2 regions of the Neobacillus pocheonensis genome follow, and region 2 is predicted to be linked to the other one. Evidence: riboswitches for the same ligand, from Rfam matches in the RefSeq annotation. Region 2 holds a riboswitch; the other holds the start of a gene.
What was found. Region 2 has a riboswitch for S-adenosylmethionine ahead of metK (methionine adenosyltransferase). Riboswitches for the same ligand answer to the same signal wherever they lie in the genome.
Positions count from the first base shown of each region.

Region 1: it holds a riboswitch for S-adenosylmethionine, as region 2 does, so the genes downstream of both, mtnK (S-methyl-5-thioribose kinase) here and metK (methionine adenosyltransferase) in region 2, are expected to answer to the same signal.

Region 1 is NZ_JBCNAD010000038.1:136,420-140,791, forward strand. It holds gene ABES02_RS20945 (metalloregulator ArsR/SmtB family transcription factor) at 235-819, shown strand; gene mtnK (S-methyl-5-thioribose kinase) at 854-2,041, opposite strand; SAM riboswitch class I at 2,146-2,302, opposite strand; gene ABES02_RS20955 (carbon-nitrogen family hydrolase) at 2,379-3,164, opposite strand; gene ABES02_RS20960 (pyridoxal phosphate-dependent aminotransferase) at 3,275-4,372, shown strand, end outside.
Region 2 is NZ_JBCNAD010000006.1:67,968-72,339, reverse strand. It holds gene pckA (phosphoenolpyruvate carboxykinase (ATP)) at 1-1,323, opposite strand, end outside; SAM riboswitch class I at 1,589-1,716, shown strand; gene metK (methionine adenosyltransferase) at 2,000-3,199, shown strand; gene asnB (asparagine synthase (glutamine-hydrolyzing)) at 3,434-4,372, shown strand, end outside.

The DNA.
Region 1 (4,372 bases), on a different contig from region 2:
GACGCGGAAAAAGCAAAGTGTATATCTTTGCTTTTTCTGTTATAATAATTATTTTTTTATAGAAAGGGTAGAGGAACTGTTTTTCATATCACATTACCTGTTGATTTAAATAATTTACATCCTTGAAATAAAACACTTCCAAGCAAAGGAAGTGTTTTATTTATTGACAGAACACTTATGATTTGATATATATCTAATTAGATGAATGTCAAAATGAAGGGTTTGATGAATTTGATGCAGCTGAACCGTTTAGTAGAGTTCTATAAAACTATGGGTGACCCTACAAGGGTAAGGATTGTTTCCCTTTTAGCTAAGGGCCCATTGCACGGGCAGGCGATCGCCGGTAAGCTGGGCTTAACTGCACCAACGATTACCCATCACTTGAAAAAACTACGTGAGGTTCATGTGGTTTATGAAAGAAGGGATAAAAATACGATTTACTTCTATTTAAATCATTCGATGATTAAACAACAAGCGGATGTGCTATCTCAACTTTTAGAAAAAAGAGGGGAGGAACTTGAAAATATGGTAGAAGACAGCCTTGAGAGGCAAAAAATTATTGGAAATTTCTATTCAAAAGATGGTAAATTGAAAACCATTCCTGCCCAGAGGAAAAAGAAATTAATAGTCTTTGAACATATGGTTAAGGGATTAAAAAGTGGAAAGAAATATGAAGAAAAAGAACTAAATGAGTATATTAAACAATTTCATGAAGATTATGCGACCATTCGACGGGAGTTCATAATCAACCATTATATGTACAGGGAAAATGGGGTTTATGAGTTAAATCCAGAAGAAATGTGGGCGAAACCGGAATGAAAAAGCAATCCGAAATATTCGGATTGCTTTTAAGTTATTCAAGCACGGTTTTGACTGTTTCGAAGAAAGTTGCAAGGTTTTTGGTTTCTTTTCTAAGTTTAATTAGTGCTTTCCCGAGTTCTAGTGTTTTTTGTTTCGCTGCTAATCTAACATGCTCATTTTCAATACTATCTAAATCAGCAACATGGGCTAGGCCGATTGTTCTTCTGATTAATTCACAGCCGGCAAATCCAATTGCGTCTTCGAAAAATTTAGATAAATTAAATTTTAAGAATTCTGCTGTTTTTGCTAGAGGTTCTTTATTTTCTATTTCCCATAAATGAGTATACTCCTCTTCAAAAACATTCCAAACTGTTTCAATGTGATTGATAAAAGTCTCACGATTAGGAACATTCACAATGACCTGGAAAAGAAGATTGGCAAATACTTGTGCAATATCAAATCCCGCCGGTCCGTAAAAGGCAAACTCGGGATCAATTACCTTTGTTTCCGAATTATCTGCAAAAATACTTCCTGTGTGCAGGTCACCATGAAGAAGTACCTCTGAATCAGTTAAAAATGCCTTTTTCAATATATTGACTTGCAGCTTTAATTCTTCGTCCTGCCAAAGTCCTTCGACTGCTCCTCTTAATCCTGCTTCGAAGTTATTTGTTTCTGCATCATAAAATGGATCAGTAAAAATTAAATCTTCCGTAATTTTGCAAAGCTCAGGATTAATAAATTGATGAACTCTTGCTTTTTTTGCACCAGGTCCTAACCCGTAATCCGATGTATAAAATAGAGTTTTAGCAAGAAACTCGCCAAGATGTTGAGAAATTAACGGGTAGGTTTCCCCCTTAATAAAGCCCGTTCTTGCAATTGAAAGGTGAGACAGGTCCTCCATTACTGTTACTGCGAGTACATCATCCGTGTAATAAACCTTTGGTACATAATTTGGGGCAATCTCTCCAAACGTTTTTAATGCATCTGCTTCAATTTTTGCTCTTTTTAGGGTTAAAGGCCAACTTTCTCCAACAACCTTTGCGTAAGGGAGAGCCTGCTTGATGATAATGCTTTTCTTATTCTTTTCATCCACGATATGAAATACAAGGTTAAGATTGCCATCACCGATTTCCTTGCAAGTTAGCTCCGCACTATTAGTAAAAATATTTAAACTTAAGGCTAGTTTAATTGCAGCGGTTTCAGTTAACGGTTGATAGGTTTGTTGTTTTAATAGACTCATTCTTTTTTTCTCCTTTTTTTGGAGGCTTTGATTGCGCCATATTGCGCTAAAAAAGCCTCTTTCTTGTTTAAAAGAGGCTTTGATGACATACAAGTCTATCGCACCTCTTATCTTTCAGAAAGAAATCCTTCTGTTGGAATTAGCACCGTGCCTTTAGGGGATTTCACCCTAAGCGAATTAATTCGCCCCATTAAAAAATGGTATGATGGTCGGTTGCTGGGCTTCAAAGGGCCAAATCCCTCAGCCAGCTCGTGATAAGAGTATCTAATTTTTTAATTATTCAATCTGATTAGTACTATAACAGGATAAAAAGATTAGTGTCAATACTTTTTGAAAATTATTTATAGTTTTCAGGTTTTCGATCTTCAAAAATGGGAATCAATTTACGAATCTCTTTTACAGAACCAAGTTCAATCTCCACTGTTAAGATTTCTTCCTTTTCTCCTGCTTCAGCAATAATTTCGCCCCATGGGTCAATAACGATAGAATGTCCGGCGAACTGGTTTTTTGGGTCAGCCCCTGATCGATTACAAGCAATCACAAAGCATTGATTTTCAATGGCTCTTGCAATTAATAGTGATCGCCAATGAGATAAACGGGCCGCTGGCCACTCTGCAACGACAAACAGGGCTTCAGCGCCATGCGATGTATGGGTACGAATCCATTCTGGAAAACGGATGTCATAACAAATAACACCAGCAAATGGCTGGTCCTCCAGTCTAAATAACCCTTTTTCGTTACCAGCTTCTAAATAGAGATGCTCATCCATCAGTTTAAACAGATGGAGTTTGCTATATTGATGAATGAGTTGACCTTCATTGTTTACAATGAGAAGCGTGTTTTTCACGCCACTTTCTCCTTGATTGGCGACGGACCCGCCGACAAAATGAACGTGATGTTTCTTGGCTGCGTTTTGGAGGAATTGTATGGTTTGGCTGGCGCCGATGTCTGCAATTTCATTTAGTCGTGTCAAATCATACCCCGTTGTCCATAATTCAGGAAGAACAATAATATCTGGTTTATTTGCCATTGCCTTTTTAATAAGCAAATCTGCTGATTGATAGTTTTTTTCAGGATTACCAAACGCGATATCCATTTGGAGACAAGTAATTTTCAATTTCAAGTTTCCCACCTCTTTGAAAGTTCGGAATTTTTACTTTACAAGCTGTTATAAAAGTTATATCATTTGTGACTAGAATTTCAAGAAAAATATGAATTAAGCAGGTGAGAGCAGTGAAAGAATTTCCACCATCACAACTTTTAAATAGTCTGCCAAAACAATTTTTTGCTACCCTTGTAAAAAAGGTTGGACAATATATTGAACAGGGCTTTGATGTGATAAATTTGGGACAGGGGAACCCTGACCAGCCAACACCGAGTCATATTGTTGCCAAGCTTCAAGAGGCAGCAGCCAATCCCATTAACCATAAATATTCTCCATTTCAGGGCCATCATTATTTAAAACAGGCAGTGGCTGAATTTTATTTAAGAGAATATGGGGTATCCATCGACCCTGATAAAGAAGTGGCCATTCTTTTTGGAGGAAAAGCAGGACTGGTAGAAATTCCTCAATGTTTGCTTAACCCTGGTGATACCATTCTTGTTCCGGACCCTGGCTATCCCGACTATTGGTCTGGCGTTGCGCTCGCACAGGCAGAAATGAGTACGATGCCGCTTCGAGAAGAAAATAACTTTTTGCCGAACTATAACGAGATCTCCGCTGAAACGTTAACAAAAGCCAAATTAATGTTCCTTAATTATCCTAATAATCCGACTGGAGCGACTGCTACGAAAGAATTTTTTGAGGACACGGTCAAGCTTGCATCTGAAAATGATATTTGTATTGTCCATGATTTTGCCTATGGGGCGATTGGATTTGATGGGGAAAAACCAATAAGCTTTCTGCAAATCGAAGGGGCAAAAGATGTGGGGATTGAAATTTATACACTGTCTAAGACCTATAATATGGCCGGCTGGCGTGTTGGCTTTGCCATTGGAAATGAAAGTGTCATATCCGCAATAGAACTATTGCAGGATCATCTTTATGTAAGTTTGTTTGGGGCTGTTCAAGAGGCTGCTTCAGAGGCATTAACAGCCTCACAAGATTGTGTTAAGGAGTTAAATCAGCTTTATGAGCGAAGAAGAAATGTTCTGATTGATGGTCTTCGTTCACTTGGCTGGAATGTTACAGCCCCACAAGGCTCGTTCTTTGCCTGGTTAAAAGTGCCAAGTGGGATAACCTCAGAGGAGTTTGCTAATATTCTTCTTGAACAGGCCCATATTATGGTGGCACCTGGAATTGGCTTTGGGGAGTTTGGAGAGGGCTTTGTC
Region 2 (4,372 bases):
AGAAAGCTTCATACGGTTTCCGACGCCGTATTCTCCGCCTGTCCAGCCTGTATTTACTAAAAAGACATTCGCATTATGCTCAAGAATCTTTTCCCCAAGCATTTCCGCATAACGAGTTGCTGGGAGCGGTAAGAACGGCGCACCAAAGCAAGTAGAGAAGGTTGCTTGTGGTGAAGTGATTCCACGCTCAGTACCGGCAAGCTTGGATGTATACCCACTTAAGAAATGATACATTGCTTGTTCTTTTGTTAATTTTGAAATTGGAGGTAATACCCCAAAAGCATCTGCTGTTAAAAATACAATCGTATTTGGATGACCCGCAATGCTAGGCAGGATAATATTATCAATCGCCTGGATTGGATATGCTGCGCGTGTATTTTCAGTTAAAGTCCCATCATCATAATCCGGGATTCTTGATTCTTGATTGACTGTGACATTCTCTAACACAGTACCGAAACGGATGGCATCGAAAATTTGCGGTTCCTTTTCACGACTTAGGTTAATACATTTCGCATAACAACCGCCCTCAATATTAAAGACACCGTTTGAAGACCAGCCATGCTCATCATCGCCAATTAACTTACGATTAGGGTCAGCAGAAAGGGTTGTTTTTCCAGTTCCAGACAAACCAAAGAATAAAGCCACATCCCCTTCAAGTCCAACATTCGCTGAACAGTGCATTGAAAAAATATTGTTTTCAGGAAGTAGATAATTCATTACGGAAAAGATAGACTTTTTCATTTCACCGGCGTATTCTGTCCCACCGATTAAAACGATTCGTCGTTCAAATGAAATAATAATAAAAGTCTCAGAGCTTGTGCCATCTACTGCAGGATCTGCCTTGAAATTAGGGGCAGAAATAACGGTAAAGCCGGCTTCGTGTCCAAGCAGTTCTTCTTCCGTTGGACGAATGAACAGCTGGTGGGCAAATAAATTATGCCAAGCAAACTCATTTACCACTTGAATTGGCAGCTGAGATTTCTTATCAGCTCCAGCAAAGCCTTTGAATACAAAAAGCTCATTTTGTTTCTTTAAGTAATCTAATACCTTATAATATAGATTGGTAAATGCTTCTTCGGAAATTGATTGGTTGGAATTCCAATCGATTTTATCTTTCGTAGAACTTTCGACAACGATAAATTTATCCTGGGGAGACCGGCCTGTATACTTACCAGTTGAAACACGAACGGCACCAGTAGAAGTTAAAGTTCCTTCATTACGGCTTAGAATTTTTTCAACTAGCTGTGGAACAGATAATTGCGCTTGAACATTATTTTCTTTTAGTAATTCTTTTAATTCATTTGGAATATGAACAGAATTCATTTCATGTACCATCCTTTTAAATTAATTTTATAATGGCAATTTTTATATCGATTAGTATAACACATTTAAAACATTAGTCTATACTAATTGATGAAATAAAGTTGTATTTTATACATTATTCATGAAATGAGTAAAAAGCAATGCTAAAATGGATAAAAATTCCAAATATAACCATAATTTATTCTTTAATGATAGCGTAAGTTTTGAAAAAATTCATTGACATTGTTCGACAGTGTAGGGTATGATTTACCCTTGAACGGATACTCTCTTATCCCGAGCTGGTGGAGGGACAGGCCCTATGAAACCCAGCAACCTGCAAACGAAGAAGTAGATTGACCTTTTTCGGGCAAAGGTGCTAAACCTGAGGCAAGGCTTGACCTTGAACGATAAGAGTGAAAGGCACGCAAACATTTTGCATTCAACCTTTCCTCATGAGATGGAAGGTTTTTTTATATGCAAAAATATTTTCGTGTTACATTATCGCTTTTTCTTTATTCCATCGTGAGAATTTTTAGCCGGGTTTATTATTAAAACTATTGTTTTTTAATAAAATACCCGTGTTTATTTCATACTACTAAGGGAATGAGTTCCGTATCAACCCGAGGTTAAACGGCAAGGTATACATAGCCCCACACAGATAACCTCACTTTATTTCATTAATATAGGAGGAATTCAGATGTCAACAAAACGTCGTTTGTTCACTTCTGAATCAGTAACTGAAGGTCATCCTGATAAGATCTGTGACCAAATTTCTGATTCTATTTTAGATGCTATTTTAGCGAAGGATGCTAATGCGCGTGTTGCGGCTGAAACATCAGTAACAACAGGCTTAGTTCTAGTTGCAGGGGAAATCACAACTTCTACTTATGTAGATATTCCAAAAATTGTTCGTGAAACAGTTCGAGAAATTGGTTACACACGTGCAAAATACGGCTTTGATGCTGAAACTTGTGCGGTTTTAACTTCAATCGATGAACAGTCTCCTGATATCGCGATGGGGGTTGACCAAGCGCTTGAAGCTCGTGAAGGTTTAATGTCCGATGAGCAAATCGAAGCAATTGGTGCAGGAGACCAAGGTTTAATGTTTGGCTTTGCATGTAATGAAACAAAAGAGCTTATGCCTCTTCCAATTTCACTTGCACATAAGCTGGCACGCCGCTTAACAGAAGTTCGTAAAGAGGAACTTCTTCCTTACCTTCGTCCAGATGGTAAAACACAAGTAACAGTGGAATATGATGAGAACGATAAGCCAGTTCGCATTGATACGATTGTAATTTCTACTCAGCATCATCCTGAAGTTGCATTAGAGCAAATTCAACGCAACTTAAAAGAGTATGTTATCAATCCAGTAGTTCCACAAGAACTAATCGATGAAAACACGAAATACTTTATTAACCCAACAGGCCGTTTCGTAATCGGCGGACCACAAGGGGATGCCGGCTTAACAGGCCGCAAAATCATTGTTGATACTTACGGTGGTTATGCACGTCATGGCGGCGGTGCTTTCTCTGGTAAGGATCCAACAAAGGTTGACCGTTCTGCCGCTTATGCAGCACGTTATGTAGCAAAAAATATCGTTGCAGCAGGGCTTGCTGATAAGGTTGAAGTACAGCTTGCCTATGCAATCGGTGTGGCAAGACCAGTATCAATCTCTGTTGACACTTTTGGAACAGGGAAAGTAAGCGAAGACGTTTTGGTGGATCTAGTAAGTGCAAACTTTGACCTTCGCCCAGCTGGAATTATAAACATGTTAGAGCTTCGCCGACCAATCTATAAGCAAACAGCTGCTTATGGACACTTTGGCCGCACAGATGTTGATCTTCCATGGGAGCGCACTGATAAGGCTGAATCATTACGTGAGCAAGCAAATATCTAATTTCAAACGGGAGTTACATTTTACATGTAGCTCCTTTTTTCTTGTTTTTTTGCAATACCTCGTTATCCGGAATAAAATGTTTAAGTAGGCCGAAAGACGTGAAAAATGGTTATACTCGAATTTTCCTCTAGTTCACAGTGCGATTTTTAAAAAATAATGTTAGTATTAGAGAGTATGTTTTTTTTAGAACATCCTTGTTTAAGGATATTTAGAATGGAGTAGGTGAGGTACATAATGTGTGGTTTTATCGGTTGTGTACACGACAAAACACAGAGCTATAGTAATGAACAAAAACAACAATTTAAAAATATGAACGATATTATAACTCATCGAGGACCTGATGATGATGGGTTTTATTTCGATGACCATATTCAATTCGGCTTCCGTCGTTTGAGTATTATTGACATTGAGTCCGGGCACCAGCCGCTAACGTATGAAAATGAACGCTATTGGATCATTTTTAATGGTGAGATTTATAACTATGTTGAACTACGCGCGGAGCTTATCCAAGAAGGCTTAAAATTTGCTACGAGTTCAGATACAGAAGTTATCATTGCTCTTTACAGCCACATGAAAGAAAAGGCAGTGGAAAAGCTGCGCGGGATGTTTGCGTTTGTTATTTGGGATAAACAAGAGCAGACACTTTATGGGGCACGCGACCCATTTGGCATCAAACCTTTTTTCTATTTAGAAGACGGTGAGAGAACCTTCTTTGCTTCTGAGAAAAAGAGTATTCTTCTTGCGTTAGAAAACGATGTCCTAAATTATGATTCCTTACAGCACTATTTAACTTATCAATTTGTTCCTGAGCCTAATACCTTATCCCAAGGAATTAAAAAACTCGAGCCTGGACATTATTTTACGAAAAAAATCGGATCCAAAATGGACATGAAGCGCTACTGGAAGGCACAATTTAAGCCGGTTCAGAAATCAGAAAATGATTTCGAAAAAGAAATCCGTGATATCCTTTTCGATTCAGTTGAAAAGCATATGCGCAGCGATGTTCCAGTTGGTTCCTTCCTTTCCGGCGGAATCGATTCTTCCATTATCGCGTCAATTGCTAAACAATTTCACCCTGCGATTAAAACCTTCTCTGTAGGCTTTGAGCATAATGGCTTCAGTGAAATAGATGTAGCTAAAGAAACGGCTGAAAAGCTTGGCGTTGAAAACATC